Linked DNA regions of Dehalococcoides mccartyi 195. The protein of the gene in region 1 binds, or shares a complex with, the protein of each later gene. Links are inferred from orthologs where the notes say so. Each region holds a gene or a part of one and is shown on either strand. Other genes may lie near its edges.

Region 1 (15,739 bases):
GTCCAGCCCGTAGCCGGTGCCGTCCAGAGCCACCCCGATAACCTCTTCGTCACAGTTGTTTTCCGCCAGACAGGAGGCAATATGGGCATGGTGGTGCTGGACTTTGACCAGAGGTATGTCAAGGCTGGCTGAGCGTGCCTCAGCCAGAGCGGTGGTAATATAACCGGGGTGGAGGTCTGAAGCTATTATTTGGGGGTTTAAGCGGAATAGCTTCAGGTAAACCGCCAGGGTTTCTTCAAAGCTGTCCAGCGTTTCGGGGTTTTGCATATCCCCTATATGCTGGCTGACAAAAGCATAACCGTCTTTAAGCAGGCAGAAGGTGTTTTTTTCCTGCGGACCAAGCGCCAGTACTTCTTTATCCGTAAAAGAGGTCTGGACAGGGTAGGGGGCATAACCCCTGCCCCGCCTGATTACCCTTTTTGCACCGGCCTCATACATGACCACGCTGTCATCATAACGGGAGTAGATGGGGCGGTTGTGAAGCAGAAAATAATCCGCTATATTGCCCAGCCGTTTCAGGGCTTCGTCATTGTCTTTGGCAATGGGCTCTGCGCTCAGATTGCCGCTGGTCATGATAAGGGGTTTACCCGTTTCCTTTAAAAGCAGGTGGTGGAGAGGGGTGTATGCCAGCATTATGCCCAGATAATTTTGTTTAGGGGCGGTTTCGGGGCATATGGGGCTTTCCCTGTTCCATTTGCAAAGGACAATGGGTGCGGCAGGTGAAATAAGCAGCTTTTCCTCTTCGGCGGATATAAAACAGTGTTTGCGGGCTTCGGCTATATCAGGAAGCATAACCGCAAAGGGTTTGGAAGGGCGGTGTTTACGGCGCCGGAGGGTATTAACCGCCAGCTGATTAGTGGCGTCAGCGGCCAGCAGAAAGCCCCCCAGACCCCGTATGGCTAAAATCCGGCCGTCTTTCAGCAGTTTTGCGGCTTCTGCTATAGCATCGGCACTTTCAAGCTCTTTTCCGGTTTTATCCACCAGCCAGAGGCGGGGGCCGCACACCGGGCAGGCATTGGGCTGGGCATGGAAACGGCGGTCTAAAGGGTTGTCATATTCGGCCTGGCAGACCGGGCACATTTCAAAGTCTTTCATAGTGGTCAGGGGTCTGTCATAGGGTATGTCCTCAATTATGGTAAAACGGGGGCCGCAGTTGGTGCAGTTGGTAAAGGGGTAACGGTAGCGGCGGTTTCGGGGGTCAGATACATCATTTTGGCACTGGGTGCAGGTGGCTATATCCGGTGAAACCAGCTGAAAACGCCCGGAAAGGCTCTGGCTGGGTTTGATGGTAAACCCTTCTTCACCTGTTAAGGGTATTTCAGTCTGTTTAAATGTTTTAATAACTGACTGGGGCGGGCTGAGGCTAATTAGCTCATCTGAAAAGCTGTCCAGCGCTTGTTCAATCCCTTCTGCCTCTATCTCCACTCCGGCAGAAGTATTCCTGACCCAGCCGTTTAAGCCGTGTTTGGCGGCCAGCTGGTAAACAAAGGGGCGGAAGCCCACCCCCTGGACAATCCCGCTGATGGCAAAGGCAAACCGCTTGGTTTGCTTAGGTGCGGGCATCTATTTCCCCTTGAGGAGGTTGCTTTTCAGCCAGGCTGTCCATTCGTCCAGCCCCTGGCCATTCCTTACTGAAAGCTCAATTATTTTTACGTCCGGGTTGAGACCCAGTACTGTTTTGCGGAAGGATTCCATATTAAAATCACTAAGCGGCAGGTAATCCATTTTGGTTATGACTATTACGTCTGTATCCCTGAACATAAAGGGGTATTTGGTGGGTTTGTCATCACCCTCCGGCACGGATGCCAGCACTACCCTTTTGGCTTCGCCCAGCTGAAATCCGGCCGGGCAGACCAGATTGCCCACGTTTTCAATAAAAATAATATCCAGCTTGTCCAGTTCCAGCCCGTCTGCGGCTGAGGCTACCATGTTGGCATCCAGATGGCAGCCCCCGTCTGTATTTATCTGAATAGCCTGCGAACCGGTGGCGGCTATTTTTTCGGCATCTACGCTTGAGGCTATATCACCCTCTATCACACCCACCCGGGCATCATCTCCCAGCAGCTCAATAGTTTTAAGAAGCAAGCTGGTTTTACCGGCGCCGGGTGAAGACATGACATTTATCACCAGTATGCCTTTTCCGGCAAACATATCCTTGTTTCTGGCAGCCAGCTGGTCATTCATGTCGGTAATATTTTTAAGAACTTTGACTTTCATCATCTACCTCAATGCTTTCAATAAAAAATTCGTTGCCGGCTATCACTTCGGCATTCCAGCCCTGACATTTGGGGCAGACCAGTGCATGCTGCCCTGAAGGGAAGGTATGGCCGCACAAACGGCAGCGGAATTCGGCGGGTATGCGCTTAAATTCTAAAAGCGCCCCCTTGGCCATAGTGTCCTGGCTGAGTATATCAAAACACATTTTTACGCTGTCTTCCACCACGCCTGCATATTCGCCTATCACCAGATTTATCCGGCTGATTTTACGGGCTTTGGCTTCTTCAGCCTTGGCTACAATTGTTTTTAGCAGTTCTTCGGTTATGGATAGTTCGTGCATAATTCTTATTTAATTATAAGGCAGACCCGCTTGGGTGTCTAATTCGGGGGGTATTTGACACCTTTTAAGGCTGTGTTTATTATTCAGAAAGAAGCGAGGTGTTTATTTGTATGAATTAAGTGTTTTGCCAAGCGGTTTGCGGGTAATAAGCCACCATATGCCTGCCAGCCGTTCGGTTACCATTTGCGTATATATCGGGGTGGGTTCGCGTTATGAAACAGACTGCGAGGCCGGTGCCAGCCACTTTATAGAACACATGGTATTCAGGGGTAGCAAAAAGTATCCTGATTCCCAGCTTATTTCCAGTGCCATAGAGGGGGTGGGGGGTATTTTGAATGCGGCTACCGACCGTGAGTCTACCCTTTATTATGCCAAAGTGGGCAGTGACAAGTTTGCTCTGGCCCTGGATGTGCTTTCGGATATGCTGGTAACCCCCCTGTTTAACCCCGAAGACCTTGAGAAGGAACGCAAGGTAATCTACGAAGAAATAAGCATGAGCCTGGACAACCCTTCCCACCGGGTAGGGCTGCTGCTTGATGAGATACTCTGGCCGGATCACCCGCTGGGGCGGGATATAGCCGGCAGCCGCCAGAGTGTGGCCGGTCTGGACAGCCAAAAACTGCTTGATTTCATGCACCGCCATTACACCCCTGCCAATATAGTGGTGGCAGTAGCCGGGGATATAAAGCATAAGAACGCCGTTTCGGCCATTTCTCAGGCCTTTGGCGGTTTGGCCGGGCAGCAAAAAGTTCAGACCTTTGAGCCGTATCACTCCGGCAACCCTTGTCAGGTAGGGGTGGACAAGCGTGATGCCGAGCAGATTAACCTGATGCTGGCCATGCCGGGCATGAACCGTCTGGATGAACGCCGTTATGCTTTCAGCATATTAAACACTATACTGGGTGACGGCATGAGCAGCCGCCTTTTTGCCCGTGTCAGGGATAATCTGGGTTTGGCTTATTCTGTCCAGTCCGGGCTTGAGTATTTGCATGATACCGGGGCTTTCTCTGTTTTTGCGGCGGTAGATCCGGCTAATCTGACTGCCTGTATAAAGGCTGTACTTAGTGAACTGGAAACTGCCAAGACAACCATAACAGCTGAAGAGTTGACAAAGGCTAAGGAAATGTCCAAGGGACGGATTCAGCTGGCTATGGAAGACAGCCGCTATATGGCCAAGTGGATAGGTTCTCAGGAACTGCTGTGCCAAAGGGTGAACACCCACGAAGATGTTATTCGCCTGATAGACGGGGTCAGCCTGAAAGGTGTTATGCAACTGGCAGGCGAATACTTCCAAAAACCCCAAATGCGGCTGGCACTGGTAGGGCCTGTTGACAAAGATGCAGTAGCCTGTCTGCTGAAAGACTAGACAATATATTTGTATCTAAGCCTATTGTGAATAATAGAAAAGGGCGGGACTTTAAAGTCCCGCCCTTCTTGTTTAACCCGTTTGGGTCTTAGTACATTCCGGGAGCTTCAGGCATGGGGGGAGCGGGGTTTTTATCCTGAATATCAGCTACCAGTGAGTCGGTGATGAGAACCATATTGGCAATGGAGGAAGCGTTCTCAAGGGCAGAGCGGACAACCATGGTGGGGTCAATGATACCCATTTCAGCCATATCGCCGAAGACATCTTTCTCAGCGTTGTAACCATGGCCTACGGGTGAGTTCTTGACCTTGTCAACGATAACGTTGCCGTCTTTGCCGGCGTTGGTAGCAATCCAGCGGACGGGTTCAATAAGAGCCTTGCGGACAATGCTGACACCGGTGGCTTCGTCGCCTTCCAGTTTCAGGGCATCAAGGCAGGGCAGGGCATTCAGGAGGCCGGTACCGCCGCCGGGCAGGATACCTTCTTCAATGGCGGCACGGGTGGCAGCCAAAGCATCTTCAACGCGGGCTTTGCGCTCTTTCATTTCGGTTTCGGTAGCAGCGCCTACTGCGATAACAGCTACGCCGCCGACCAGAGCAGCCTGGCGTTCCTGCAGTTTTTCGCGGTCAAAGGCAGATTCGGTTTCTTCAATCTGGGCTTTAATCTGCTTGATGCGGTTCTTGATAGCTTCGGCAGAGCCTTCGCCGTCAATAATGGTGGTCTTGTCTTTATTGGAGACAACTCTGCGAGCATGACCGAGGTCAGCTTCGGTTACGGAATCCAGCTTGCGGCCGGCTTCCTTGCTGATTACATGGCCGCCGGTCAGTATGGCCATATCTTCCAGCATAGCTTTCTGGCGGTCGCCATAGCCGGGGGCTTTGACAGCCAGGATATTCAGGTTGCCGCGCAGCTTGTTGACTACCAGGGTAGCCAGAGCTTCGGCTTCAACGTTTTCGGCTACAATGACCAGATTCTTTGAAATCTGCAGGATTTTTTCCAGAGCGGGCAGCAGCTCGGCAACGGTTTCAATCTTGCGGTCGGTCATCAGGATGGTGGCATCTTCCATGATGGATTCCATCCGGCCGGGGTCAGTTACGAAGTAAGCGCTGATATAACCGCGGTCAAACTGCATACCTTCTACGTAGCTGGTTTCATAGCGCAGACCACGGGATTCTTCAATAGTGATAACACCGTCTTTGCCGACTTTATCCATAACGTCAGCAATCAGGTTGCCGATTTCGGGGTCTTTACCGGTGATGGTGGCTACCTGAACAATCTGCTGTTTGCCCTTGACGGGGGTGGAGTTCTTGCGGAGCTGGGCCTTAAGAGCGGCCACAGCCTTTTCAATGCCGCGTTTCAGGTTGATGGGTTCGGCACCGGCGGCAATATTCTTGAAGGCTTCGTTGATAAGGGCCTGAGCCAGTACGATAGAGGTGGTAGTACCGTCACCGGCGGCATCGCTGGTGCGGGTTGCGGCCTCTTTGACCAGCTGGGCACCCATATTTTCAAAAGCATCGGGCAGTTCAATATCACGGGCAATGGTTACACCGTCATCTATAACAGTGGGTGCGCCCCATTTCCGCTCCAGGGCAACGGGATGACCTTTGGGACCAAGGGTTACTCTTACTGTGTTAGCCAGAGTATCAACGCCCTTCTTGAGGGAGACCCTGACTTTTTCGCCAAATATAATCTGCTTAGCCATTATACCTCCTAATATTCGTTAAAAAATTTAGCCTACGATTTTAGCCATAATCTGGCTTTCGGGCATGATGATGTAATCAATACCGCCAGATTTAAGTTCAACACCGCCGAATTTGGGGAAAAGAACCTTGTCACCGACTTTAATGCTCATGAGTTCGCGTTTGCCATCTTTGTCCAGACGGCCGGGGCCCACGGCGACAATCACGCCTTCCTGAGATTTTTCCTGAGCGGCGTCAGGGATGATGATACCGCCTTTGCTCATGTCTTGTTTTTCCTGGGGCTGGATGAGTACCATGTTGTGCAGGGGTTCGAATCTAGTTGCCATTATTCCTCCTTCTAAGTTTGACTAAATTTATTGCGGCAATGTTTTAGCAGTCTCAGTACGAGACTGCTAACAGGCATATAATACAGCACTGGGAAGTCGGCTGCAACTGCAATCAGCGGTAATTACAGGTATTTAGAATAAAATAACCATAAATACACCCTTAAGACTACGAAAAGCTATTTAATCCAATGCTGATAACTCTCCGGAATGCTTTACAGTATGTCAATAGCAATGCTTAGCAGAGCTTTAACAGGGTTTGCTAAACTGAAAATATACTAAAGTATAGAATAGTACTAAGCATAAATGCGCAGTCAATTTACGTATTAAGTACGATAGCAAGGGCTCTGGTTCTGGTCTATACTGATTGCAGTTCTCAAAGATCTGGATGGTCTTTGAAATACTGTACAGGCCGCCTCAAATACTGTACAGTTTGTAAAAGGGAGCTCGGAAACGAGTTCCTTTTTTATTTGGCGAAGAAATGCTTTAGATATCAGGAAACAACGGACAGCGCCGGCAGTACATCCATGTCCAGCCTGTCCTGACCGCCGGATATAAAGCGGAAATAGCCGCAGGAGGCTATTACGGCGGCATTGTCGGTACATAAGCCTATGGGTGGTATGGAAACCGGCAGAGGGGATTGTTCGCTTAGCTGTTTACGCAGCAGGTTATTGGCGGCCACTCCGCCTGCCAGCAGTATCTGCTTTACGTTGTACTCATGGGCGCAGTTCAGGGTCTTGGTTACCAGTACATCTACCACCGCTTTTTGAAAGCTGGCGGCGGCGTCATTTACCGAACAGACTTCGCCGTTTTCCACCAGCCGGAGCAGGGCGGTTTTCAGTCCGCTAAAGCTGAAGTCATGGCTGCCGGGTATCCACGAGCGCGGCAAATCCAGTACTGCCTCACCGTCCTGCGAAGCTCTGTCTATGGCCGGCCCGCCTGGATAGCTTAAACCCAGTATTCTGGCGGCTTTGTCAAAGGCTTCTCCGGCGGCATCATCACGGGTACGTCCCAGCAGCTGATACTGACCATGCCCTTTCATCAGCACCAGGTCGGTATGCCCGCCTGAGACAGTCAGGCACAGGCAGGGGAATTCCGGTATCCTGCCGGAAAGCCAGTTGGCATAGATATGGCCGTGCAGGTGGTTTACCGCCACCAGGGGTATGCCGCGGGCGGCGGCTATGGCTTTGGCGGCATTTACCCCCACTATCAGAGAGCCTGCCAGACCCGGCCCGTTGGTTACAGCTATGGCCGAAATTTCATCAAATCCGGTACGTGCTTCCTTAAGTGCGTCACTTATGACCGGTAATATGGAAAGCAGGTGCTGGCGGGAAGCCACTTCGGGGACTACCCCGCCGTAACGGGAGTGGATATCTATCTGCGAGGATACCCGGTTGGATAAAATATTTACCCCGTCTGCCACTACTGCGGCAGCGGTTTCATCACAGGAGCTTTCTATACCGAGTATCTTCATATATGCAGGATTATAGCATAGACAATGTCAAGGGGCTAAACCCTTTGACACCTATATAGGGCAATGTTATTATAAATATCCAGGCCATGTAGCCTAGGTTAGTGAGGTTTTCTTCAAAATGAGTACCGATACCTGGTACCTTATACTCTTCTTTCTGTGTATTGTCTTTTCCGCTTTTTTTGCCAGCTCTGAAACAGCCTTTATTTCGATCCAGCGGTTCCGCCTGCAAAATATGGTTCAAAGTAAAGTAAAGGGCGCAGACAAGGTCTCGCAGCTGATGGAGAGGCCGGAAAAATTCCTTTCCACTGTACTTTTGGGCAACAACTTTGTAAATACAGCCGCTTCCGCTTTGGGTACTGTTCTGGCGGTTTCTATCTGGGGTAATGAAAGAGGCGTGCTTATCGCCACTGCCGGGGTTACTATTATTTTGCTGGTTTTCGGCGAAACCACCCCCAAAACTCTGGCTACCCAGCATTCTGAAAAAATAGCCTTCGCAGTAGCCCCTGCGGTAGAGGTGATTTCCAAAATATTCGCACCTATAGTAGCTCTGCTTGGCTGGATATCCTCCGGTTTTACCAAGCTCTTCGGCGGCCCTGCCCTTAAAAGTTCCCTGGTGGCCGAAGATGATATCCGTGCTATGATAACTGTCGGCCATAAAGAGGGGACGGTTGAAGAAGATAAAGCGGAGCTTCTGCACAAGGTATTTGAGTTTTCAGACCGGCCGGTCAGGGAAGTGATTGTACCCAGACCGGAAGTGGAAAGCGTGGAAAAAGGCTCAACCCTGAAAGATTTTCTGGATTTATATGCCGAGTCCCCCATGTCACGTTTCCCGGTGTACGAAGACAACATGGATAACGTGCTGGGTATTTTATCTATCAAAGACGTGCTGATGGCACTGGCCAAAGGCACTCATAACCAGCAGGATTTGGTAGATGACCTTATGCGCCCGGCTTATTTTGCTCCTGAAACCAAGCCTATCGGCAAGCTGTTTAACGAGATGCGGGAAAAGAATTTCCGGATGTGTGTGGTGGTAGATGAGTATGGCGGTACGGCCGGTATCGTAAGCCTTTCCCGCCTGATGGAAGAGATAGTAGGGCCGGTGGGTGATGAACTGGCGGAAGCCGAAAAAGACTACGAATCTATAAACGAATACACCTTTCAGGTGGACGGCAGCATGCGGATAGAAGAAGCTAACGCAGAAATGGAACTGGACCTGCCCGAAGGTGATTATGAGACTATTGCCGGTTTGATACTTGACCGCCTGGGATACATACCCAAGCAGGGTCAGCAGATTAAACTTCAAAACCTTAAGGTAGTGATTACCCGTATGAAGGGTATGAAGATTGATGAAGTCCTGATAACAAAGGAAAAGCGTGCAGCGTCTAAGAGTTAGATACCAAAGGGGAGAAAACCTGAAGTTTATTTCTCACCTTGACATAATACGCCTGTGGCAAAGGGTTTTTTACCGGGCCGGGGTAGAACTGGCCTATTCGGAGGGCTTTAACCCTCACCCCCGAATGGCTCTGGCCTCACCCTTGCCGGTGGGGTATACCAGCCGGGCGGAGTTTATGGATTTATATACCTCTGCTGCTGTCAGCCCCCATTATTTTGAAGATTTGATTAACCGCCACCTGCCGGAGGGCGTCAAGATACTTCAAAGCTGCGTTGTTCCCCCCGAACATGACTCACTCCAGGCGCTGGTACGGCAGGCAGAGTATCTGGTAAGCGTAAATACTTCAATGTCTTTGGCGGAATGCCATAAGGCTGTAGATGATTTTATGGCTAAAGACAGCTTCTTGTGGCAGCTGCAGCGTCAGGACAAAGTAAAGGAATATGATTTACGCGCCCAGACAGCTGAACTGGAAGTGGTCTCTCTTTTGGATGGTGTGCTGTGCCTGCGGATGCTGCTTCAGTGTGACAGCAAAGGGGCCGGCCGCCCCGAACAACTCACCAAAGCCCTGGGTATCAGCGAATTTCCTTTGTCAGTGGAGCGTATACGGCTTGTCCTGGAGGCCTGATGCCTGAAGAAGAACTGGCTCTTCCCCCCGAAGATAATCTGAACTCTCCCCCTAAGCTGGATACCCAGCGTCAGCAACAAGCCAGAGAGTACGGCCGTATTGAGCGGCGGTTTACTTATATCCAAGCCCTTATCATTGCCGCAGCCGCATTGGTTTTAATATTCGGCGGGTTATCCGCCTCAGTTGCTGCCCATTTGGTATCTCACCCTGTCTGGGCAGCTGTTATTTACTTTTTGCTGCTGGCGGTTGTTTACGAAATATTCAGTCTGCCGTTTGGTTATTATACCGGGTATATACTGGCTAAACGCTACGGCACTTCCCGACAGACCCGCCGGGCTTTTTTTGCGGATACAGCCAAGTCTTTTCTGATTATGCTGGTGCTGGGTGCGCCTCTGGTTGCGGCGGTATATGCCGTTATGGGTGCATGGCCGGATATCTGGTGGCTGCTGGTCTGGCTGGGATTTTTAGCGGTGAGTTTGGGTATGACCTTTATTGCCCCTGTCTGGCTGATACCCCTTTTCTACCCTATGAAACCGCTTGAAGACGGGCAGCTGAAAGACAGTCTTTTAGAGCTTTGCCGGCGTATAGGCGTATATGTCCGCGGGATATATGTTATAGAGCTGAGTAAGCGCGGAACCGCCGCCAATGCCGCCCTGATGGGTTTGGGGCGTACCAGGCGGATAGTCCTGAGTGATACTATGATAGACCGTTATTCCATACCCGAAATAGAGGTTGTCCTTTCTCATGAGATTGCCCACCAGCAGCATAACGATATGCTCCGTCTTTTTTCTCTTCAGGCGGCAGTCCTGTTCGGGGTGCTGGCGGGGGGCGGGCTAATTTTCAGTTATCTGGGTGATGCGGTGGGGTATAATGGTCTGACAGACCCGGCCGGGCTGCCGCTTATGGGTAGTATCCTGTTTTTTTTGCTGATGGCAGTTGCCCCGCTAATCAGCCTTTTTACCCGCAGGCTGGAAAAGCAGGCAGATGAATTTGCCCTTAATATCAGTAATAATCCTTCGGCCTTCCGGACAGCTATGACCCGCCTGACCAACCAGAATCTGGCTGAGGCTGAACCCTCAAACTGGCTGGAGCGGCTGACCCAGGACCACCCTAACTATACTCAGCGGATTAGTCTGGCAGACGAATTTGAAAAACGCCATAGTGTAGACAGAGGTTAGACATGACCAGAATGTATTTGATTCGCCACGGGGAAACAGACTGGAATAATAAAAGACGGCTGCAGGGCGGGTTAAGTGATACCCCCCTGAATGAAAACGGGCTGCGCCAGACCCGAAATCTGGCACTGCGGCTCAAAGATGAAAAACTGTCTGCCATATACTCCAGCCCGCTCAGCCGGGCCAAAGTGACCGCCGAGGTGATTGCCCTTGAGCACAGCCTTGCCATCAATACCGCACCAGACCTTCGGGAGATAGAGGCGGGTGATTTTGAGGGTATGGACATGGGCAGTGCCAATATGAAGGTTACCGAACTCTTTACCGAACCCCACCCGGAGGGCGGTTTGCCCCGGATTCCGGGCGGTGAATCCCTGACTGATGTCCAGACCCGTGCCTGGCGGGTTATCACCCAAATAGCCGCTGACCATCCTGACCAGAATGTGGCGGTGGTCTGTCACTATTTTGTGATACTGGCGGTTATCTGCAAGGTGCTGGATTTGCCTCTGGAAAAAATGGCCAATTTCAGGCTTCACATTGGCAGTCTGAGTCTGATAGAGTTTAAGGGCAGCCAGGCCTATCTGGCACTCTTTAATGAAAACGTTTTTCATCAGGACAGCCGTTGTATTTGAGAAAATACTTGTTGACGAAGTTTTTAAAAGGCGGGACATACCCTTGGACAACAATGAAATTTTGAGCGAACGGGTAAGCAGATATATAAAACAACAGGGCATGGTGTCAGACGGAGATGAAATCCTGCTGGCGGTTTCTGGCGGGCCTGATTCCGTTTGTATGCTTTACATAATGCATAAACTAAGCTGTGAAATGGGTTTCAGTTTGCGGCTGGCCCATTTGAACCACAGCCTGAGGGGTGAAGAATCCGAGCGTGATGCCGCCTATGTGGCCGAACTGGCGGCTGCTTTGGGTGTACCCCTTTGCCAGCAGAAAGTCAGTGTCAAGGCCTATCAGGCTGAACACCACCTGTCAACTGAAGAAGCCGCCCGCGAAATGCGGTATGCCTTTCTTTGCCGGACTGCTGCTGAGTATGGTTCGGCGGCAGTGGCGGTGGGACACACCACAGATGACAATATTGAAACGGTTATGCTTCATCTGGTACGCGGCAGCGGAACCCGCGGGCTTCAGGGACTTAGGCCTGTTTTAAACCGTACGGTAGCCGGTGAAGGCTGTCTAAGGGTTATCCGCCCTCTGCTTGGCCTCAGCCGGGCTGAAACTCAAAATTACTGCTGCGAAGCCGGGCTTTCACCCGTACAGGACGTAACTAACCAGAGTACAGACCTTTTACGCAACCGTATCCGCCTTGAGGTGCTGCCCATGCTTAGGGGAATTAACCCCGCCTTTGAAGAAACCATACTCCGCACTGCATTTATTGCGGGTGAAGAAATGGCCCTGCTGGACGAAGTGACTTCTCAAATGAAGGCTGAGCTGGTAATCCGGCAGGACAATGTGCTTATGATTGAAAAAATAGAGATGCAGCGGCTTCATCCGGCACTCAAAAGAAACCTGCTTAGGCAGATGCTGGAAGAACTGCTGGGCGGACTGAAGGATATTGAAGCCCGTCATATAGAAAGCATTATCCAGACTCTGGACAAACCTGCCGGACGGCGAATAGACCTGCCTTACAAGCTGGTCTTTCAGGTGGACTATGAACATTATTTGCTGGGCTGGGAGATTGATGAACTCTGTCCGTACCCGCCTTTTCAGGGGGAGTACCGGCTGGGAGTTGGCACTGAAACTATTTTGGACGGCTGGACTGTAAAGACCGAAGTCTTGCCTTCCCCGGTAGGGCTGGATTTAAGTGAAAGTACTCTGGTGGCCTATCTGGATATGGACAAAGCCGGGAGTGACCTGGCTGTCCGCACCCGCACCGAAGGTGACCAGTTTCAGCCGCTGGGCATGGAAGAAGCCAAAAGCCTGAAGGAATTTATGATAGATAATAAAATCCCCCGAAGCTGGCGGGCCAGAGTACCCCTGCTTTTTTCGGGCGCAGAAATACTCTGGCTGGTGGGCTACCGTATCGGCCAGTCTGCCAAGGTAGATGAAAATACCCGCCGGGTGCTTCGGGTGGAATTTAAACTCCAAAATTAAAGCGGTTTGTAAGCCCTTAACCTGAGACTGCTTATCAGGCCGTCCAGTGCGTTGGTTTCAGTATCTTCACCGCTCTGGCAGGATTCGCCTGAACAGCCGCAGCTGCATCCGCAACCTTCATCGTCGTTACAGCAGCTATCTGCGCCATAGGTTTCTTTGGAAAGTAATGTTATGTCAACAAAGCCGGCCTCATTGATGATATCCAGATAATCGTCAAACTGTTCTGCCCCGGCAATACAGCTTATATAGGCAGCGGCAGATTTGCGGACTTCGTCCGGCAGTTCACCTTCCAGTACAATATCAGATATAACTATCCGCCCGCCCGGCTTGAGCACCCGCAGGGCTTCCTTGAAAACGGCAGGCTTGTCCGGTGACAGGTTTATTACGCAGTTGGAGATGATAAGGTCTATGCTGTCTGACTCCAGCGGCAGGTTTTCAATCTCCCCCTGGATAAACTCTACATTGGTATAGCCGCCCTGAAAAGCATTGCGTTTGGCTATAGACAGCATTTGGGGTGTCATGTCAACACCTATTACTTTGCCTTTTGCACCTACCCGCGGGCTTGCCAGAAAGCAGTCAAAGCCGCCGCCTGACCCCAGGTCCAGTACGGTCTCACCCTCTTTTATTTCAGCCAGTGCCAGAGGGTTGCCGCACCCCAGCCCCAGGTTTGCCCCTTCGGGAACGGAGTTTATTTCCTCTTCGGTGTAGCCTGCCTGAAGGCTGGATTCGGCGGCTATGTCAGAATTGCAGCTGCAACAGCTGCAGCCGCTGGCTGGCGAAGCCGCTCTTTCGGCGATATGTCCATATTCGTCACGAACCAGTTTTTTGATGTCTGTCACGGGCTAATTTCCTCCTGCCACTGTCATATTTTTTAAAATAGGGCTGACTATTTCGTTTGCCAGTTCTGAAAATTCGTCTGCTTTGATAAGCAGCAGACAGCAGGGCTTGCCGCCTGAATGGCGGGTGATAGCTGCCAGCTTGTCTCCCGGCTGAATATTCAGTTTGGTGCGGATTTCTTTGGGCAGTACCAGCTGGCCGCGGGCATCTACGCTTAAGATGGCATCTACCCCGCAGCAACATTTTTCTTCCATCTCGGCCTCGCAATAAATCAGAAAAATCAGAATATACTGAATAATACTTCAGGCGGGCTTTTCTGTCAAATAAAAAAGCGGCTGGTTAGAGCCGCTTTAAGCAGTATCACGGGGAATATTAACGCACTTTTTTAAGGCGGGGATTTTGGGATAGACCGGGAATACGTCCCCGCTTGGCTACCGCTTTGCCCGCAATTTCGTGCAGGTCTGCAGTGAAGTCAATGGGGCGGGCGCCGCTTATATAACTGCCTGTGCCGTAGCCGTCTACCGGGGCGTTATTCTCTGCGAAGTAGCGGATACGTTCCGGGGTAAGGCCGCCGGAAACGAATATCTTGACGTGATTGTGTCCGGCCATATCCAGATTAGCCCGCACTTCTTTAACCAGGTCAGCCGTGACCCTGCCTCTCTCAAAGGGGGTGTCCAGTCTGACACTGTCCAGCCTTTGTCCCATGGCTTCGGCTACCCGCAGGCTTTCTTCCACCTCGTCCTTGAAGGTGTCCACCAGAGCTACTCTGGGTACTTGGGGCGGCATGTGTTTGTCAAAGGCCAGGGTAGCTTTCAGGGTATCACCCATAACCAGTATCAGGGAATGGGGAATAGTGCCCGAAGGGCTGATGCCCCAGAGGCGCGCCCCTTCAATAGACGAACAGCCTTTGCACCCGCCTATCATGGCGGCATAATCCATCCGTCCGGCAACCAGCGGGTGAATATGGCGGGCACCAAAACTGGTAACGGGTATATCCCCGGCCGCTTCAACACATTCACGGGCGGCGGTTGCCCAGCCTGTGCCGGATGCCAGCATACCCAAATAAACAGTCTCGTAAAGACCGAAGCTCAGGTAAGGAGCTTTGATACGCATCACAACTTCCTTGGCGGAAATCTGGTCGCCATCTTCCAAAGCCCATATTTCACCCTCACCCGCCGGTAATACCGCCTGCAGAAGCTCTACAGCCTCGCTCAGGCCGCACAGAATACCGGGGCGGGTGGTAAATACTTCCATTACCGTCTCCGGGTTCTGGTTTTCCTTAGCCAGTATTTCCACCGTACGGGCAAAATAAATATCAGTGGTATCACCTGAGAGCAGGTTCCCGGGTATATTGAACTTCGGTTTAACAGGCATAATTCCTCCGGTTCTTTCTAATGGCGGAAGTGGCGGGTACCGGTAAATACCATAGCTATATTGTACTTGTTGGCAGCGTCAATAGATTCCTGGTCACGGATAGAACCGCCCGGCTGGATAATGGCGGTTACTCCGGCGGCAGCCGCCTGTTCAACGCTGTCAGGGAAGGGAAACATGGCATCTGAGGCCATGACACTGCCCTTTGAGGCCTCACCGGCCTTGCTCTTGGCAATGTCTACGCTGACTACTCGGTTGGGTTGCCCTGCGCCCATTCCCAGCAGGACTTTATTTTTAGCCAGGACAATGGCGTTTGATTTAATATGCTTGACTGCCCGCCAGGCGAATTTCAAATCTGCCATTTCCTCAGCGGTGGGTGCCCGGTTGGTGGCTACCTTGGTCTGAAGGGCCTCTTCGGCCAGTTCATCAGCCGCCTGCACCAGCAGCCCGCCTTTTACCCGGCGGTAATCCAGCGAAGCGGCCTTGTTTTCCGCATGTTTGGGCAGTTCGGCTATGAGTATACGCAAATCCTTGCGGGTTTTAAGGAATTCCAGTGCCTCCGGTTCGTATTCGGGGGCAATGATGATTTCATAAAAGACACCCTTCATGGCTTCGGCCATGGACAGTGTCACTTTGCGGTTGGAGGCTACTATACCGCCGTAAGCCGAAACGGGGTCACCCGAAAAGGCCTTCTTGTAGGCTTCGGCAATGTTTTCGTCACTGGCCAGACCGCAGGTATTGGTATGCTTGACTATGGCTACTGTGGCAGCCGCAAAGTCAGTGGCGGCTCCCCAGGCGGCGTCTGCGTCCAGAAT
Region 2 (15,928 bases), 920 kb from region 1 along the record:
TACAATAGGGCCGGAGGTAATGTAAGTGACCAAATCCTTGAAAAAGGGGCGTTCCCGGTGGGGGGCATAGTGCTTGTCAGCTAAAACGGCATCCATCTGGAGCATCCGCAGGCCAATCATTTTCAGCCCCAGTTTTTCCATTCTGCCCAGTATTTCGCCGGACAGGCCGCGGTTAACGCCGTCAGGCTTAACCAGTAAAAGTGTTCTTTCCATATTTCTCCTTTATTTAGCGCCGGCCAAACCTATAAAACCGGCTATATCTTCTACACTAATCTTGCCCAGGGTGTCAACTATCATATCAGCTTCGCTCAGGGCCTGGGGTTGCTGGCTGTTGGTAACAGCTATGCATTTCATACCGGCTTTCTTGGCGGCTTCCACTCCGGCGGGTGCGTCTTCTATTACCAGGCACTCTTCCGGGCTGGCGCACAGTCTGGCGGCCGAGAGTAAGAATATCTGGGGGTTGGGCTTGCCCTTGGTGACATCTTTTTCGCTGACTGTAGCCAGGAAGTAGTCCCCTATACCCAGTTTAGTCATAACCAGCTTGATATTGGCCAGCGGTGCCGAAGATGCAATGGCCATGCGGTAACCGGCTGTTTTCAGGGATTTTAAAAGTTCTATCACACCGGGAAACAGCTGTATCTCCTGCCCGGCGTATTCACGGAAAAGGTGTTCCTTGCGGTCAGCCAGAGTGTGGATAGTATCCGCGTCTGACTTCTCACCCAGCACCGAATAAATTATCATGTCATTCCGCAGGCCGAAGGTACGGTAAAAATCTGCTTCGGAAAAAGTATAACCTATCTCCGCAAAAGTAGTCTGCCATGCCCGCATATGAAAGGGGGCGGAATCTGCAATTACCCCGTCCATATCCCAGATAACGGCTTTGTTTTGGGAGAGCGGCAGGCCGGTGCGGTGTTTGCGGGGGGATATCTGGGGGCGGCGCAGGTAAAGCGGTTGCAAACCGGCAGGGCTGTCAGTCAGGCCGTCTTCAATCCTCTTTTTAGCCAGCCGTGCCAGCGAGGCTGCCCTTGAAGGGCGTATATCAGCCGGGGCAAATACTGCTTTTTTATCTCCAAGCAGGGCTTTAAGCTCGGTTTGGCTGGTTTGGCTTATCGGCCCGCAGATAACACAGGGTTCACTGACTTCAGCGGCTAAATCAGCCAGATTGGTGATATAGGGTTTAACCTCTTCTTTTAAGCCGTCTCCGTTCTTTTGGTAGATCGCTGCGGCATATTCCTGCTGTCCTGAGGGCAGTAATGCCCACACCTTAAGGCCGCTTGCCAGATAGGGGTAGGCGGCCAGTTCCAGTGTGCCGATACCGCACAGGGGGATATCCAGAGCAAAAGCCAGGCTTTTGGCGGTGCTCAGGCCTACTCTTAAGCCGTTAAAACTGCCCGGCCCTATGGAAACCGCAATGGCTGAGGCATCTTTAAGGCTTAGCCCGGCTGACTCAAGCAGCCACTCCAAACGGGGCAGCAGCTCTACCGTCTGGTTTTGGTGGCTTAGCCAGTTGTACTGGGCCACTATTTCATCATCTTTAAGGACAGCCAGCCCGGTGTCCGGGGTGGCTGTATCAATGGCTATTAAAACCGGCATCCTTTACCCTCTGTGCAATCTCATTTAGCAGCTCTTCATAGCGGATACCCCAGGCAGACAGGGTCAGTTTCCGCTTATTTTCATCCAGATAGGCTATTTCTATCCGCAGGTTTTCCGTAGGCAGCAGCTCATCGGCTTTGTCAGCCCACTCAACCACCGTTACTCTGCTGCCGTAAAAATAGTCATCCAGTCCCAGTTCCTCTATTTCTTCGCTCAGGTCCAAACGGTATAAATCTATGTGATACAAAGGTAACCGCCCGTACATCTCACGCACCAGTACAAACGAAGGGCTCAGGGCATTTTCGGTAACATCCAGCCCCTTGGCTATTCCCTGGGTCAGGTTCGTTTTGCCTGCTCCAAGGTTCCCCACCAGGAAGATAATATCCCCGGCTGATGCCAGTCCGCCTATTATCTTGCCCAGGTCTTGGGTTTGCCGGGTACTGTGACTCACCAGTTCAAGTTGGTTCATTTCGGTTTTTTAAAATGCTCCCAGCCGTTCTTTTCCGGCTGAAGGGCCCTCCCATCTTTATCCACTAATTTCAGTTCATCCGGTTTACCCGGAATAATCTCACCTATAATAGTAACCGGTATTCCGCTTTGGGCTGATATCTGCTCTATCACTTTGGCCGGGGCGGTAAATAGCAGCTCGTAATCTTCCCCCCCGTAAAGTGCCATGTGTTGGGCTTGGAGAGGGTAGCAAAGACGCAGGCTGGGGTGGACAGGCAGCCTCTCAAGCTCAATTCGGGCACTCACCCGGCTCTGCCTTAGTATATGCAAAAGGTCAGCCGCCAGCCCGTCACTGATATCTATACAGCAGCGAGCCCCCTCTTTTACCAGCAGCCGGGCTTCATTTATCCGCGGTTCGGGGCGGTAAAAAGAGCGGCAAAATATCTCCCGGCTTTCGTCTGGAACTTTGGTTTGGTTTAAAAGCATATCCAACCCGGCGGCGGCATTGCCCAGATAACCGGTAACAGCTATTTTTTGCCCTGGCAAAGCCGTGTTCCGGGTAAGCAGCTTGTCCGGGTTTTCTGCCGAACCCAGCAGGGTAACCGCCAGATTTATTAAGGAGGACTGGTTGGTATCCCCGGCTATTATGGCCGTCTGGTATTTGTCAGCCAGGCTTCGCATGGCGTTATAGCAGTCTGTCACGCTGGAAACGAGCGTATCCGGCGGCAGGTCAATATTCACAATAGCATATTGGGGGACTCCCCCCATGGCGGCAATATCGCTTAGGTTTATCGCCAGGGCTTTGTAACCTAAGTCTGCCCAGTTAAGCATACTGCGGTTGAAATGTACGTTTTCAATAAGGCTGTCCACCGTGACCAGCTGGTATCCCTGAGGCCGGAAAACAGCCGCATCGTCACCAATATCCAGTATCAGGTTTTGACGGGCAGGGGTGGTTTCATCTGTTCCCTGGTGCAGAAGTTTGTTCAGCTGGTCTATCAGCTGGCATTCGCCTATGTCAGAAACCTTCATAATGCAAGGATTATACCATTTTCAGCTATCGCCTGCAGGGTCTAAAACAAGCGTTTTCTAAAATTCAAGGAGGGGATTTTTTAGCTTTGGCTTACGTATGGGCTGCGATGGGAATTAACCTTGACAATTAGTACATTGAGGAATATTATTGATTTTTGAAATCGCCATTAGTGTGGCGTTTTTGTTTGGCACTTACTCAAAAAAGCTGAGTTTTGTCATTGGTGGGTTCCCCGTTTCAATGACTTCAGATATGGAATATGTCTAAATAAATGCTTCAAAAGGTGATAGCTGATGAGTAGTTTGGCCGAAGCGCCTATCCATGACCCCGGATTTGACTCTGAAGAGGCGCATAAACGTAAACAGTATATGGTTGACTTGTTCGTAGTCCAAGCAAAAAACTACGATTTCCATGATGATGTTTTCGGGCTTTATGCCCACCGTTTCTGGATGCGGACCGTTCTTAAGATAATGGGGCGGTTTCTGAAAGACCGGAAGCATGTTGATATGCTGGATTTGGCCTGCGGCACCGGCTTTGTTACCTTCAATACAGCCAGAAACTTTGACAATGTTGACATAGAGGCCTTTGATATCAGCCCGGATATGCTGGCCGTTGCTAAAGAACGCTACGAAAAGTATTTCAAAGGGCGGAACATCAAGTTCTGGCGGGGTGATGCCGAAGTTCCCTTTGGCGAAGAGAAATATGACCTGGTAACTACCAGTTTTGCTTACCGCAACTTTGCCAACAAAGGCATTGCCACCGAAAACGTTTTCAATGCCCTGAAGCCGGGCGGTCTGTTTATTATTCAGGACCTTACCAAACCCGAACGCCACCCCATGCGCGGGCTGTATATATTCTACATGAAGTATATCCTGCCGGTGCTTACCGGCATTCTGGGCACCGAAAAATCCGCTGCCCGCTGGCTTTACAAGTCTGCCATGATGATGCCCACTAACGGGCAGATTGTAAAACTGATGGAAAGTAAAGGCTTTGAGAAATGCCAGTACAAGAGCCTGTCACTGGGTATTGCCTGCGTAATCTGGGGTTTCAAGCCGGAGAAATCAGAATAAGATGAGCAGTGTGAATGTAAGCGTAAAAGACCCCGGTTTTGAGTCTGAAGAGGCTCAGGCCCGCAAGCGTTATATGCTCCAGCTGTTTGGCTTTCAGGCCAAACACTATGATTTGCACGATGATATTATAGGTATGGGTATTCACCGCCGCTGGGGCAAAGAGATGGTTTTAGAGATACTGACCTATACCCGCAATATGCCCCAGGTGAAAATGCTGGATTTGGCCTGCGGGACCGGTTTTGTTACCTTTAACACTCTGCGTTACATGAATAATGTGGATATAGACGCCTTTGATATTACCCCCGAAATGGTGGAAGTAGCCAAGGGGCGGCTCAAGAAAAACTACCCTGACCGCAATGTAAAGTTCTGGGTGGGTGATGCCGAGGTACCCTACGGGGATGCCAAGTACGATGTTATCGGCACCTGCTTTGCCTTCCGCAATTTTGCCAACAAAAATCTGGCGGCCTCTAATATTTTTAAAGCACTTAAACCGGGCGGTCTGCTGGTTTTGCAGGATATGACCAAACCCGAAAAACAGCCCTTCCGCGGTATTTACCTGTTTGCCTTGAAAAACTTGATGCCCATCATGGCTCGGATAATAGGCACAGAACGCAAATCAGCCCGGTATCTGGCAAATTCGGTGCTGGCCATGCCCAGTAACGCGGAAATAATGTCTATCCTCCAGAATCAGGGTTTTATAAATATCAAATCCCGCTATCAGAGCGGTGGTATGGGTACACTGACCGTGGCCTATAAGCCGGAGAATTAAAATGGGTAAAGTGGATACACTGGCTTATGACATTGGGAATAACCGTACCCGCCACGTATATATAGGCAGTGACATACTGGGTAGTCTGCCCGAATATGCAAAACAGCTAAATGCGGACAAATTTTTTATAATAACTGATTCCAATCTGGAAAATATTCTAAAAGATAAAATAAAAGATTTGCTTTCCGGGGTGACCGAAACCCACCTGCTGGCTTTCCCGGCCGGTGAAGCCTCAAAAACTCTGTCTACTCTGGAAGACATAGGCTCAAAAATCCTTGACCTCAGGGCTACCAAATCAAGCGTTATCGTCTGTTTGGGGGGTGGGGTAGTAGGGAATCTGGGCGGTCTTACCGCCGCACTCCTTTTCAGGGGTTTGCGCTTTTTCCATATTCCTACCACCATGGTTGCCCAGATAGACAGTGCCATTGGCCAGAAACAGGCCGTTAACTACAAAATGGGTAAAAACCTGTTCGGACAGTATTATGCCCCTGAGTTTGTCTTTATAGATTTTAATTTCCTGCGGACTCTGCCCGAACGCCAGATACGGGCGGGTTTGGCCGAATCTGTAAAACACGGCTTGTGCCAGGAATCCTCCTTTTTTGACTATATAGAAGAACACGCCGGTGATTATTCGCCGGAAGTTATAGATTATATCTCCCGCCATACCATAGAGCTTAAGCTGGAGCTGCTTAAGATTGACCCCTTTGAGGGCAAGCTTGACCCCCAGCTGGAGCTTGGGCATACCATAGGCCATGCGGTAGAGATTATTAAAAACGGCCAGCTTTTGCATGGTGAGTCCATTGCTATCGGCATGGTGGCTGAGGCCGCCCTTTCCTGTGAGATGGGCTATATGAAGCCCGAACTGGCCGCTAAAATAGAGCGTATTTTCAAGAAGCTGGGTTTGCCCACCCGTATTCCGGCGGATGTTCCTCTGGAAGGGGTGCTGGAAGCCCTGCGCTATGATAACAAACGCCGTACTGCCCGTACAGACTTCTTTTTGCTTGAGGATTTTACCCGTTTCCACAAGGAAAATGGTAAAATAGGTACCAAGGTTTCTGAAGAGGTTTTGAAGAAAGTTCTTGAAAGCGCTTACTAGCGAACGTCCGGATTTTCAGGACTGGATACAGGCTGCCCGTCTCAAGTTCCTGCCCCAGGGTGTAATGCCGGTGGTAATAGCCGGCGCTTTGGCTTTTTCTGAAGATACCTTTGACGTAGTCAACTTTGTAGTGGCCTTTTCAGCCGCTGCCGCTGTTCAGATTGGCCTTACCATGTTTAATGACACCCTTGATTATGTTTATGGCACTGATTGCAAACATGCTGATGCCAAAAACCCTTTTTCCGGCGGGAGCGGGGTTTTTACCTGTGGGGTTATAAAGCCCCGCCAGTCCCTCCTGGTTATCTTCTCTCTGTATTTCTTCGCCCTGCTGTGTGCCATTTATATGGCGCTGGATATGGGCTGGGGGGTTATGTGGATTGCCGTTATCGGGGCGGCTATTTCCATACTCTATTCTGCTAAACCCATGCGTCTGGCTTACCATGGCCTGGGTGAGCTGATGATGCTTATCGGTTACGGGCCGGTGCTGACAGCCTGGGGGTATTTTGTGCATACCGGTATGGTTAACCGGGATGTGCTGCTGATAGGTGTTATACCGGGTTTGTGCATGTGGGCAATGATACTTATAAATGAGATACCTGATTATCAGGAAGACCGGGCCGCCGGTAAACGTAACCTGACTTATCGCCTGGGGCCTAAAAATGCCAAAAATCTTTTCAGTATCTCTTTGGCAGGCCTTTACACCTATATACTGGCACTTGTATTTACCGGGGTGATGCCCCCGCTTTCAGCCATATCCTTAGGCGGTATCCCTCTGGCAGTTATGGCTGTCAGGATTGCCCACCGCTATTATAATGACCCCATAAAGGTAGCCATGGCCAATAAATTGATGGTCATAATATATTCGGTCACAACTGCTACGGTGGCCATAGGGATGTTGACATAATGGTAGCCCCCAGTTTTTTTGAAAAAGTTGCCCCGGTATACGAATTTTTAACCCGTATGTTTATGCTGGGTACATTTGAAAGTGCCCGTGACAGAATGCTGAATGAAGATACCTCGGCTTTCAGTGTTCTTGACCTGTGTACCGGTACCGGGTATATTGCCAACAAGATAGAAGCAAAGCGGATTGTAGGTTTAGACCAGTCTGTCCAGATGATGGCCCTTAATGACCGCACCAAACGCCCCAACAAAACTCTGGTACGGGGAAATGCTTACCATCTGCCGTTTGAAGACGGGGAGTTTGAGCGTATTTATTGCTCCAGTGCCAGCCACGAGTTTAAACTCTTCGGTAAAGTACTGGCGGAATGCTTCCGTACCCTGAAGCCCGGCGGTAAGGTGGCTGTTTATGATATTTACCAGCCCAAAAACAAGTTTTATTCCCTGATAGTCAATACTATATACCGTTATCCTGTTGAGCATAATATTATGTGGGTGCATACGCTGGAGGAATGGCGCAAGCTTTTGACCGAAGCCGGTTTTGAGGTAGAGGAGCTGGAAGCTGTGCGGGGGGTATTTGTATTTGTGCGGGCCCGTAAACCTGTTTAAACAGTAAAAAGTTATAGATATATTACAAACAGGCCTTATGCAAGGCCTGTTTTATTTTTCCGCAACAGGTATAGCTAAAAATGGACAGTGGGCACTTAACAAAATAGTACCTTATGGTATCATTAGGTATGCGTTATGCTGTTATGGCGGACATACATGCTAATCTGGAAGCTTTAAATGCCGTTCTGGAAGATGCCGATAAAAGGGGTGCTGCCGGGATATGGTGTTTGGGGGATATTGTAAATTATGGCCCTGACCCGGTGGCCTGTCTGGAAATACTGAAAAGCCGCAAACATCTGGCTGTAGCCGGTAATCATGACCTGGCGGTTGCCGGTAAGATAAACCATTCTCTGTTTGCGCTGGAAGCTGCCCGCGCTCTGGTTTGGACCAGAAACCAGCTGTCCAGCGCGATGATTGATTATCTGGCCTCTTTGCCAGAGGTTGTAGTTGAGGGTGATTTTACCCTGGTGCATGGCAGTCTTCGCCGCCCGGACTGGGAGTATATAAGTACCCCCCAGATTGCGGCTGAAAATTTCGGGCTTATGAGTACCCCTTATTGTCTGGTGGGGCATACCCATATGCCTTATGTCTTTACCCCCGGCCAAAGGGGTATTTGCCGGGGTATGCCGCTTATGGCAGGCAGTATGCAGCCGCTCCGCCAGACCAGTCTGATAATCAACCCCGGCAGTGTCGGCCAGCCCCGGGACGGCAACCCGCAGGCCAGTTACGGTATTTACAACGAAGAAGCCCGTACTTTTTGTCTGTACAGGGTGTCTTATAACATAACGGCTACCCAGAAAAAGATGCAAAAAGCCAAATTGCCCCAGTTTTTGTCAGCACGATTGAGCAAAGGGAGCTAAATCCCTATAATAGGGGTACATGGAGAAAGACGCACCTCTGGCAGCTACTGGTACCCCTTCACTTATGGCTCAGGCCAAAGAGATGATGGAGGGCTATACCCTCAGGGCCCGCAAAGGGCTGGGGCAGCATTTCCTGATAAGCCAGGGCGTGCTTAACAAAATACTACTGGCTGCAGATTTGAAACCCACGGATACGGTTATTGAAGTGGGGCCGGGGCTTGGAGTGCTTACCGAAGAACTCATTAAAAGGGCCGGGCAGGTTATAGCGGTAGAACTGGATGACAAGCTGGTAACTGCCTTGACCGAAAAATTTAAAGCCTATCCTAATTTCAGGATTATCCATTCAGATATACTTAAAACCAGCCCGGCGGAAATACTGGGTCAAAATATTCCCTATAAGCTGGTGGCCAATCTTCCGTATTACATAACCTCAGCCGTACTTCGCCAGTTTCTGGAAGCTGAGGCCAAGCCGGAACTTATGGTGGTCATGGTACAAAAAGAGGTGGCCAAAAATATGGTCGCCCAAACAGGGGACATGGGTCTTTTAACCCTGAGTGTGCGTTTTTACGGCAACCCTTCGCTGGTATCAGTAGTGCCGGGCGGGGCTTTTTATCCTCCGCCGGAAGTGGATTCGGCTATTGTAAAGGTAGCTATCCCCCAGGCAGCCATTATGCAGGGGGTGTCTGAGGCTGATTTTTTTAAACTGGCCAGAGCCGGTTTCGGCACCCGCCGTAAAACCCTTCTTAACGCTCTGGCACAGGGACTGGGTGTATCCAAGCAGAGTGTACTGGCACTGCTGAACAGGGCAGGCATAGAACCCGCCCGCCGGGCAGAGACCTTGAGTATGGAGGAGTGGAAAATGTTATGCCTGGTGTACACGGAGAACCCATGCTGACACTGCTGGCTCCGGCCAAAGTCAACCTTAGTCTGGAAGTCCTCTACCGCCGGAATGACGGGTACCATGAGCTGCGGAGTATTATTCAGTCACTCAGCTTATGTGACCGCCTGTCTTTCAGCCCGGCCAAAACAGTGCAAATAAGCTCAGACAGCCCGGATTGGCAGGCTGAACATAGCTTGGTTTCCAAAGCTGTGGCCTTATTTAGTGAAAAGTGCGGGCAGGGACGCGGGGTAAACCTGACTATAGCCAAGCGTATTCCCCTGGTTTCGGGGTTGGGGGGAGACAGTTCCTGTGCGGCGGCTGTTTTAAAAGGGCTTAACAAGCTGTGGGGGTGCGGTTATCCGCGCTGGCGGCTTATGGAACTGGGGGCAGAGCTGGGTTCTGACGTGCCGTTTTTCATGATGGGCGGTACGGCTATGATGGAAGGACGTGGAGAAACCGTAACCCCCCTGCCCACTCTCAATCAAATGTGGGCGGTTTTGCTGGTTCCTGAAATAGAAATGCCGCCGGATAAAACTGCCGCTCTCTACCGTAATCTGCATGCAGATAGCTTTAGCAGCGGGGAAATAAGCGATAAACTGCTGGAAGATATATGTCAGGGTAAGCTAAGCTACAGTTCGTGTTTCAATGTATTTGAAAAAATAGCCTTCACCCTTTTCCCTGATTTGGCCAAATACCGCTGGCAATTTCTGGAAGCCGGGGCTTACCAGATATTTTTAGCCGGAGCAGGCCCGACCCTCTTTACCCTGCTTAAAGATAAAAATATGGCTGAGAAGATATACCATAATCTGTGCCAGAAGGGGCATCAGGCTTATCTGGTATCCACTTTAGGGCCACTGGATTGATGGGTGGCATAGAGGTATCATATAAATATCATTCAAATATCAGGGAGGTGTTTTGATGTCCAGTTCCGAAAATCTGTCGGCTGCTTTTGCCGGTGAAAGCCAGGCCAACCGTAAATATCTGTTTTTTGCTGATAAAGCTGAGAAAGAGGGTTTTGCTCACGTAGCCCGTTTATTCAGGGCTGCAGCCGAGGCAGAAACTGTCCATGCCCGAAACCACCTTAATGCTCTGAAAGGGGTGGGTGATACTGCGGCTAATCTCTCAGCGGCGGTTGAGGGTGAGAGTTATGAATTTACCAGTATGTATCCGCCTTTTATCAAAGAAGCTGAGGCCGAAGGAAATTCAGCAGCCTTGCTTAGTTTTAACCACGCCAACAAGGTAGAGAAAATTCATCACGGGCTTTTTGAAAAAGCACTGGAAGAAGTAAAGTCCGGTGTCAAAGCCCCGGACCAGGTATACTATGTATGTCAGGTTTGCGGTAATACCGTGCTGGGTGAGGCTCCTGCCCGCTGTCCCATCTGCGGGGCACCCGCCTCCAGTTTCAAGGCTGTCTAGGAAAATCTTTCTTACAAAACCAGGGGGGCAGATATCTGCCCCCTTTTGTATTTTCAGGACTGCTTTTGTGCTAAGGTCAGGTAAGAAAAATATCCTCCGGTTTGGCTGCAAATTCCTGCCCGCAGATACTGCAGCAGAAAAGTACCCGCTCTACTTCGTTATCTTTGCGGTCAATGCGGGCTACTGTTCCGTCTCCGCCGTCCTTGGGGCAGGTGGCACAGAGTATATATCTGAACCCGGTTTCGGGGTCACGGCTGGAGACCAGTCCCTGGGATAAAAGCTTGTTGGTTAGCGCCAAATCCTTTTTTATCTGCATATCATAGTTTCCCCTCTTTGTTTGTTCATTTAGTATATACTCCTAGAGACATTTAGGGTATCCCCGGAATTAGACTAAGGGCTTTTAGTGTTTTGGTATTTCCTGCCCGCAGACGGGGCAGATGTGTTCGTTCAGTTCCTTTTTCCTGCGGAATTCTTCCAGCAGCCCAGCGGATAAAATGGCGGTCGGCAAAGCGAAGACAGCCAGCCCCAGTACAGCGATAACACTCCCCAGAAATTTCCCCAGTGCGGTGATGGGGTAAATATCACCGTAACCTACCGTAGTCATGGTCATAACAGACCACCACATGGCATCAGGTATATTTTTAAACACTTCCGGCTGAGCCGGGTTTTCCACGAAGTACATCAGGCTGGAAGTAATAATAACCAGCAGCAAAATAATGGAAAAAGATATTATCAGGGCTTCTCTGCGTTCGCGGAGTACGTTTAGAATCATGTGGGAGGTTTCGTTGAAGCGCTTCAGATGGCTTAAGCGGAATAACCGCAGGAGCCGCAGGGTTCTCAAGAAACGCAGGTCTACGCGTATAAGGAACGGCAGGTAGAAGGGCAGGATAGCCAGTAAATCCATCAGCACCAGCGGGGATAAGGCAAAGCGTATCCGTCCGGTAAAAGGGTGCGAATACTTCGGCTCAACGGTACAGCTCCACACCCGCAAAATATATTCCAGGCTGAATACTGTCACTGAAAATATTTCAAAACTATGAAGCAGGGTATGATAATCACGTGCAATGGTATCTACCGAACCGAGTATAACCGCCAGCACATTTAAACAGATAAGGCTGATGATAAACCAGCTGATAAACTTGCGGGGCTGGCTTTCAAAGCCAAAGGTCAGCAGGTCGTGCACCTTTTTCATAGTATCATGACTGGTCATCTGCTTGTCTCCGTTTTACATAATCTATTTCATCTGCCCGGCTGGTTAGCTGGCCGTCAAGCTTCAAAAAGAGCAGTTCTCTTAGTATAGTTTGGATAGCCGGGCCGGGTGTAAATCCGAGGGCAATCAGGTCTGCTCCTTTTAAATGCGGCTTTATATTTGAAAGTTCTTCCTCAAAAAGTGAGATATTTTGCCTGACCAGAGGGTTGTCTGACGCTATATAAAAACTCTGCCGGGCTTCTTTCCGGCACTTTACCAGTATCTTGTACAAATGGCTGGGTCTAAGGCCGGTTTTTTCCAGTTCGGGTAGATTTTCAGCCAGATACCGGTAATCACCCAGACAGCCGGTAATATATTTACCGGGGTTAAGCCCGGTTACCAGGTTTTCTGCCTGAAGTTTATTCAGACGGGCAGAGAGCAGGCAGTAATATATTACCCTGGGTATACATGTGCCGTATATTTTTCTGGCTTCGGCAAATTTTCCCACCAGCCAGCCATCAGCCTTTACACCCGGCAGGCTGTATCTGAGGACGCCTGTTTCCTCTGCTTTCAGGAAGATATTTTCAGGTTTGGCTTCTTCCAAAACACATTCTATCTCATAACGCAATCTGTCAGCACCTATCAGCGGAATTAGCTGCATATCACGCTTAAGCAGGGCAAGAGTCTCAGCCGAAATATCAAAACCGAGCCGCTCCGAGTAACGCAAAGCCCGCCAGATGCGGCTGGGGTCATCCTGGAAGCTCTTCGGATGGAGTACGCTAAGTTTACCCTGTTTCAGGTCTGTAAGCCCGTCATAGGGGTCTACAAGGCAGCCGGAATTCTGTTGGCTAAGGCTTATGGCCATGGCGTTTATTTTGAAATCCCGGCGAAACAAATCTGCCTTGATATCGCCTGCGCCTACTTCCGGCAGTTTGCCGGGAGCGGGGTAAACTTCGCTTCGGGCGGTAGTAATATCCAGTTTGAAGCCGTTTATATCTGCCGAAAGGTTACCGAAGCGGTGGTGCAGGGTGGTTTTGTATGAAGTGCCCTGAAGCAGGTCTTGTCCGAACCGGATAGCGTTTGCGGTAATTACCAGGTCTGCATCTTTGGGGGTTTTGTCCAGCAGGCAGTCCCGTACCAGCCCGCCCACCAGATAAAGAGATGCCTCTTGGCTGGCGGCCAGTTCAGCTGCCGCCAGGATAAGCCGGTTTATTTCCGGCGGCAGGCGGTTTTTTAAAAAACTTCTCAGTTTTTCAGTGTTCATTTAAAGCCAATTATAGCACAGCTTCCTGCCTGATTTTATTGCCGAGATGAGCAGTTACTGGTATCATTTTAAGTAATTTTATGAGTACTCCTGCTATCAAAGTTTCCAATCTGGTTAAAAGGTACAAAGACTGCACTGCTCTGGACGGGCTGAACCTGGAGATAGAGCAGGGAGAGTGCTTTGGCCTTTTAGGGCCGAACGGAGCGGGTAAAACCACTCTGGTACGCATACTGACTTCACTTACTCCCTCAGATTCGGGTAAAGTGGAGGTGATGGGGCTTGACCTGGCAGACCACCTGAGGCAGATAAAGGCCATGTTCGGGGTAATACCCCAGCTGGACAATCTGGATTCTGAGCTTTCGGTAACTGAAAATCTGGTTACCTTCGCCCGTTTCTTTGATATAAAAGCAGCTGATGCCCGCCGAAGAGCCTCTGAGATACTGCATCTTTTTAAATTGGAACAAAAGGCTAATTCCGAGGTGAAGGCCCTTTCGGGCGGTATGCGGCGGCGTTTGCTGCTGGCCAGGGGGCTTATGAATAACCCCGGCATTATTATTCTGGACGAACCTTCGGTTGGTCTTGACCCCCAGTCCAAATATCTGGTCTGGCAGAAGCTGAAGGAATTAAAAGCCGGCGGAATAACCCAGCTCCTTACCACCCAGAATATGGATGAAGCGGCGGTGCTGTGTGACCGGATAGCCATAATGCATCAGGGCAGAGTGCTGGACATGGATACCCCCAAGGGGCTGGTGGACAATCATGTAGGTCACTGCCTTATGGAGATAGAAGTCCGCCCGGGTGAACATGAGGCCATCACAGCTGAGTGTATGCGGCGGAGGCTGGATTTTGAAGATTCCGGCCTTATTATCCAGGTGTTCCGCTGCGGCGAGGATAGCCTGCTTGATGAACTTAAGGCCCTTGGCTGGAATGTATGGCAGCGGATAGGCACACTGGAAGACGTATTTTTGCGTCTGACCGGGAAGGGGCTGGTGGAATGAACTGGCCTACCTACCGCGCCTTTTATATGTGGCTTCGGAACTACGATGTTTTTATCCGTTTGTTCTGGTCTATAGCTCCGGGGTTTATTATTGAGCCGGTAGTGCTGCTGGTGGCTTTGGGGTTTGGCTTCGGGTCATTTATAGGGGATATAAACGGCCAGCCGTATATGGAGTTTATAATACCGGGTGTTATTGCCAGCTACGCCATGACCAGCGCTACCTTTGAATGTACCTATAACGTCTTTTTCCGTATGGACTTCCGAAAAACCTATGACTCCATACTGGCTACCCCTATGAATATAAGTGACGTGGTAACCGGGGAGGTTTTATGGGGAGCTACCCGCTCCATCATAACAGCCTGCATTATCCTGCTGGTGGCGGCCCTGTTCGGTGTCATCCATTCGCCGCTGGCTCTGCTGGCGCCTGTTTTTGCGGTGCTGGAAGGTATCATGTTTGCCAGTATGGGTGTTTTCTTTGCTTCTATAGTCCCCTCTGTTTACAGTTTTAATTATTATTTTACCCTGTTTATCGGCCCGATGACTTTTTTCAGCGGGGCTTTTTTCCCGGTCTCCAGCTTTCCGGAGACGGTTCAGGTTATTTCAAATATTGTGCCTCTTACCCCGGCGGTCAGCCTTATACGGGGGGCGGTCAGTGGTGACTTTGCGGGGGTAAATGTGGTAATCTCGTTGCTGGCGGTTATCGGGGTGTCAGCCGCCTTTTATATAGCTACCCTGTTCAGCATGAAACGCCGGGTTATGGAATAACCCTTTAGGTAGTCTGGAGTTTTTGGATAATATACAAAGGAGCGGTAGATGAAGGTAATTGCCCTGGTGGGCATGCCGGGGGCGGGTAAGACCGAGGCCTCGCGTATGTTCAGTAAAAACGGTTTTATACGGATACGTTTCGGAGACATTACTGATGAGAAACTTCGGGAGCTTGGGCTGCCCCTGAACGAGGAAAATGAACGCAAGGTGCGGGAATCGCTCCGTAAGCAGTACGGCATGGAGGCTTATGCGGTGCTGAACCTTAGCCGTATTGATGAAAACCTGAAGAAAGACAACGTGGTGGTAGACGGGCTGTATTCGTGGGAAGAGTACAAGTTTTTAAAGAGCTACTATAAAGACAAGCTGATAGTCCTTGCCATTTCTTCTTCACCCGCCACCCGGTATTCCCGTTTGTGCGAAAGGGCAGACCGCCCTTTGAATTATGAAAATGCCGTTTCCCGTGATTACTCTGAAATAGAAAATATAAACAAGGCCGGGCCGATTGTCATGGCGGATATTACCCTTCTTAACGAACTGGATTTAAAAGATATGGAAAAACAGGTAAAGAAGCTTAGCTTGGAACTGCGGGCAGACGTATGAGCCGCCCGAATGCAGACGAATATTTCCTTAAGATAGCGGCGGTGGTTGCCGAACGTTCTACCTGTGTCCGCCATCATGTCGGGGCGGTAGCCGTAAAGGATAAACATATTCTCTCCACCGGTTACAACGGGGCACCGGCCGGTCTGACAGACTGTCTGGAACTGGGCTGCCTGCGTAATCAGAACGGCATACCATCGGGTACCCGCCATGAGATTTGCCGGGCAGTCCATGCCGAACAAAATGTTATTATCCAGGCGGCTTTGCATGGCACCAGTCTGGAAGGGGCAACAGTATATGCCACCCATACCCCCTGTGTGCTGTGTGCCAAAATGCTGACCAATGCCCGTATCAAACGCTACGTCAGCTACGGCAAATACGCAGATGATTCATTTATAGATATGTTCAAACAGGCGGGGATAGAGGTAGTTATAAAAGACCGCCCCCCCGGC

The links.
Region 2: the proteins of tsaD (region 1) and tsaE are in contact, whole or in part, in a crystal structure (PDB 6N9A), measured with the Thermotoga maritima proteins. The link is inferred for Dehalococcoides mccartyi 195 from one-to-one orthologs. Residues at the interface, in WP_004082750.1 of Thermotoga maritima: Cys10, Asp11, Arg49, His50, Leu82, Gly84, Gly135, Gly136, Glu154, Thr155, Leu156, Asp157, Asp158, Ser159, Glu162, Asp165, Lys166, Arg169, Leu170, Tyr175, Lys213, Thr214, Leu217, Tyr218, Gln221, Arg222, Asn324; in WP_004082108.1 of Thermotoga maritima: Leu37, Gly38, Lys46, Lys57, Val59, Lys60, Ser61, Thr63, Phe64, Thr65, Leu66, Met67, Val69, Pro71, Tyr82, Arg83, Leu84, Asp86, Asp88, Phe89, Asp93, Ile128, Asp130, Glu131, Arg134.

What each region holds. Positions count from the first base shown.
Region 1 is NC_002936.3:1,288,251-1,303,989, reverse strand. The notes cover bases 5,431-8,230. They hold tsaD (tRNA (adenosine(37)-N6)-threonylcarbamoyltransferase complex transferase subunit TsaD), read right to left. Parts: upstream 7,421-8,230; coding sequence 6,440-7,420; downstream 5,431-6,439. Other genes in these bases: DET_RS07295 (HlyC/CorC family transporter), read left to right, coding at 7,539-8,230; groES (co-chaperone GroES), read right to left, coding at 5,653-5,949; groL (chaperonin GroEL), read right to left, coding at 5,431-5,625. In the rest of the region: carbamoyltransferase HypF, read right to left, coding at 1-1,563; hydrogenase nickel incorporation protein HypB, read right to left, coding at 1,564-2,217; hydrogenase maturation nickel metallochaperone HypA, read right to left, coding at 2,198-2,557; DET_RS07315 (M16 family metallopeptidase), read left to right, coding at 2,664-3,923; more of groL, read right to left, coding at 4,012-5,430; more of DET_RS07295, read left to right, coding at 8,231-8,813; DET_RS07290 (TIGR03936 family radical SAM-associated protein), read left to right, coding at 8,794-9,438; DET_RS07285 (M48 family metallopeptidase), read left to right, coding at 9,438-10,616; DET_RS07280 (histidine phosphatase family protein), read left to right, coding at 10,619-11,242; tRNA lysidine(34) synthetase TilS, read left to right, coding at 11,286-12,716; DET_RS07270 (arsenite methyltransferase), read right to left, coding at 12,713-13,555; HgcAB-associated protein HgcC, read right to left, coding at 13,559-13,807; DET_RS07260 (nicotinate phosphoribosyltransferase), read right to left, coding at 13,926-14,927; purH (bifunctional phosphoribosylaminoimidazolecarboxamide formyltransferase/IMP cyclohydrolase), read right to left, coding at 14,945-15,739.
Region 2 is NC_002936.3:374,490-390,417, forward strand. What follows is about bases 317-3,305. They hold tsaE (tRNA (adenosine(37)-N6)-threonylcarbamoyltransferase complex ATPase subunit type 1 TsaE), read right to left. Parts: upstream 2,063-3,305; coding sequence 1,571-2,062; downstream 317-1,570. Other genes in these bases: DET_RS02180 (bifunctional tRNA (adenosine(37)-N6)-threonylcarbamoyltransferase complex dimerization subunit type 1 TsaB/HAD family hydrolase), read right to left, coding at 317-1,593; thiL (thiamine-phosphate kinase), read right to left, coding at 2,059-3,069. In the rest of the region: ndk (nucleoside-diphosphate kinase), read right to left, coding at 1-213; more of DET_RS02180, read right to left, coding at 223-316; DET_RS02195 (class I SAM-dependent methyltransferase), read left to right, coding at 3,361-4,137; DET_RS02200 (class I SAM-dependent methyltransferase), read left to right, coding at 4,139-4,906; DET_RS02205 (iron-containing alcohol dehydrogenase), read left to right, coding at 4,908-6,002; DET_RS02210 (prenyltransferase), read left to right, coding at 5,986-6,906; DET_RS02215 (class I SAM-dependent methyltransferase), read left to right, coding at 6,906-7,508; DET_RS02220 (metallophosphoesterase family protein), read left to right, coding at 7,622-8,368; 16S rRNA (adenine(1518)-N(6)/adenine(1519)-N(6))-dimethyltransferase RsmA, read left to right, coding at 8,388-9,263; ispE (4-(cytidine 5'-diphospho)-2-C-methyl-D-erythritol kinase), read left to right, coding at 9,257-10,111; DET_RS02235 (rubrerythrin family protein), read left to right, coding at 10,167-10,664; DET_RS02240 (hypothetical protein), read right to left, coding at 10,741-10,980; DET_RS02245 (potassium channel family protein), read right to left, coding at 11,065-11,874; DET_RS02250 (CCA tRNA nucleotidyltransferase), read right to left, coding at 11,861-13,117; DET_RS02255 (ABC transporter ATP-binding protein), read left to right, coding at 13,198-14,115; DET_RS02260 (ABC transporter permease), read left to right, coding at 14,112-14,879; and 2 more genes. UniProt on the Escherichia coli protein: Required for the formation of a threonylcarbamoyl group on adenosine at position 37 (t(6)A37) in tRNAs that read codons beginning with adenine.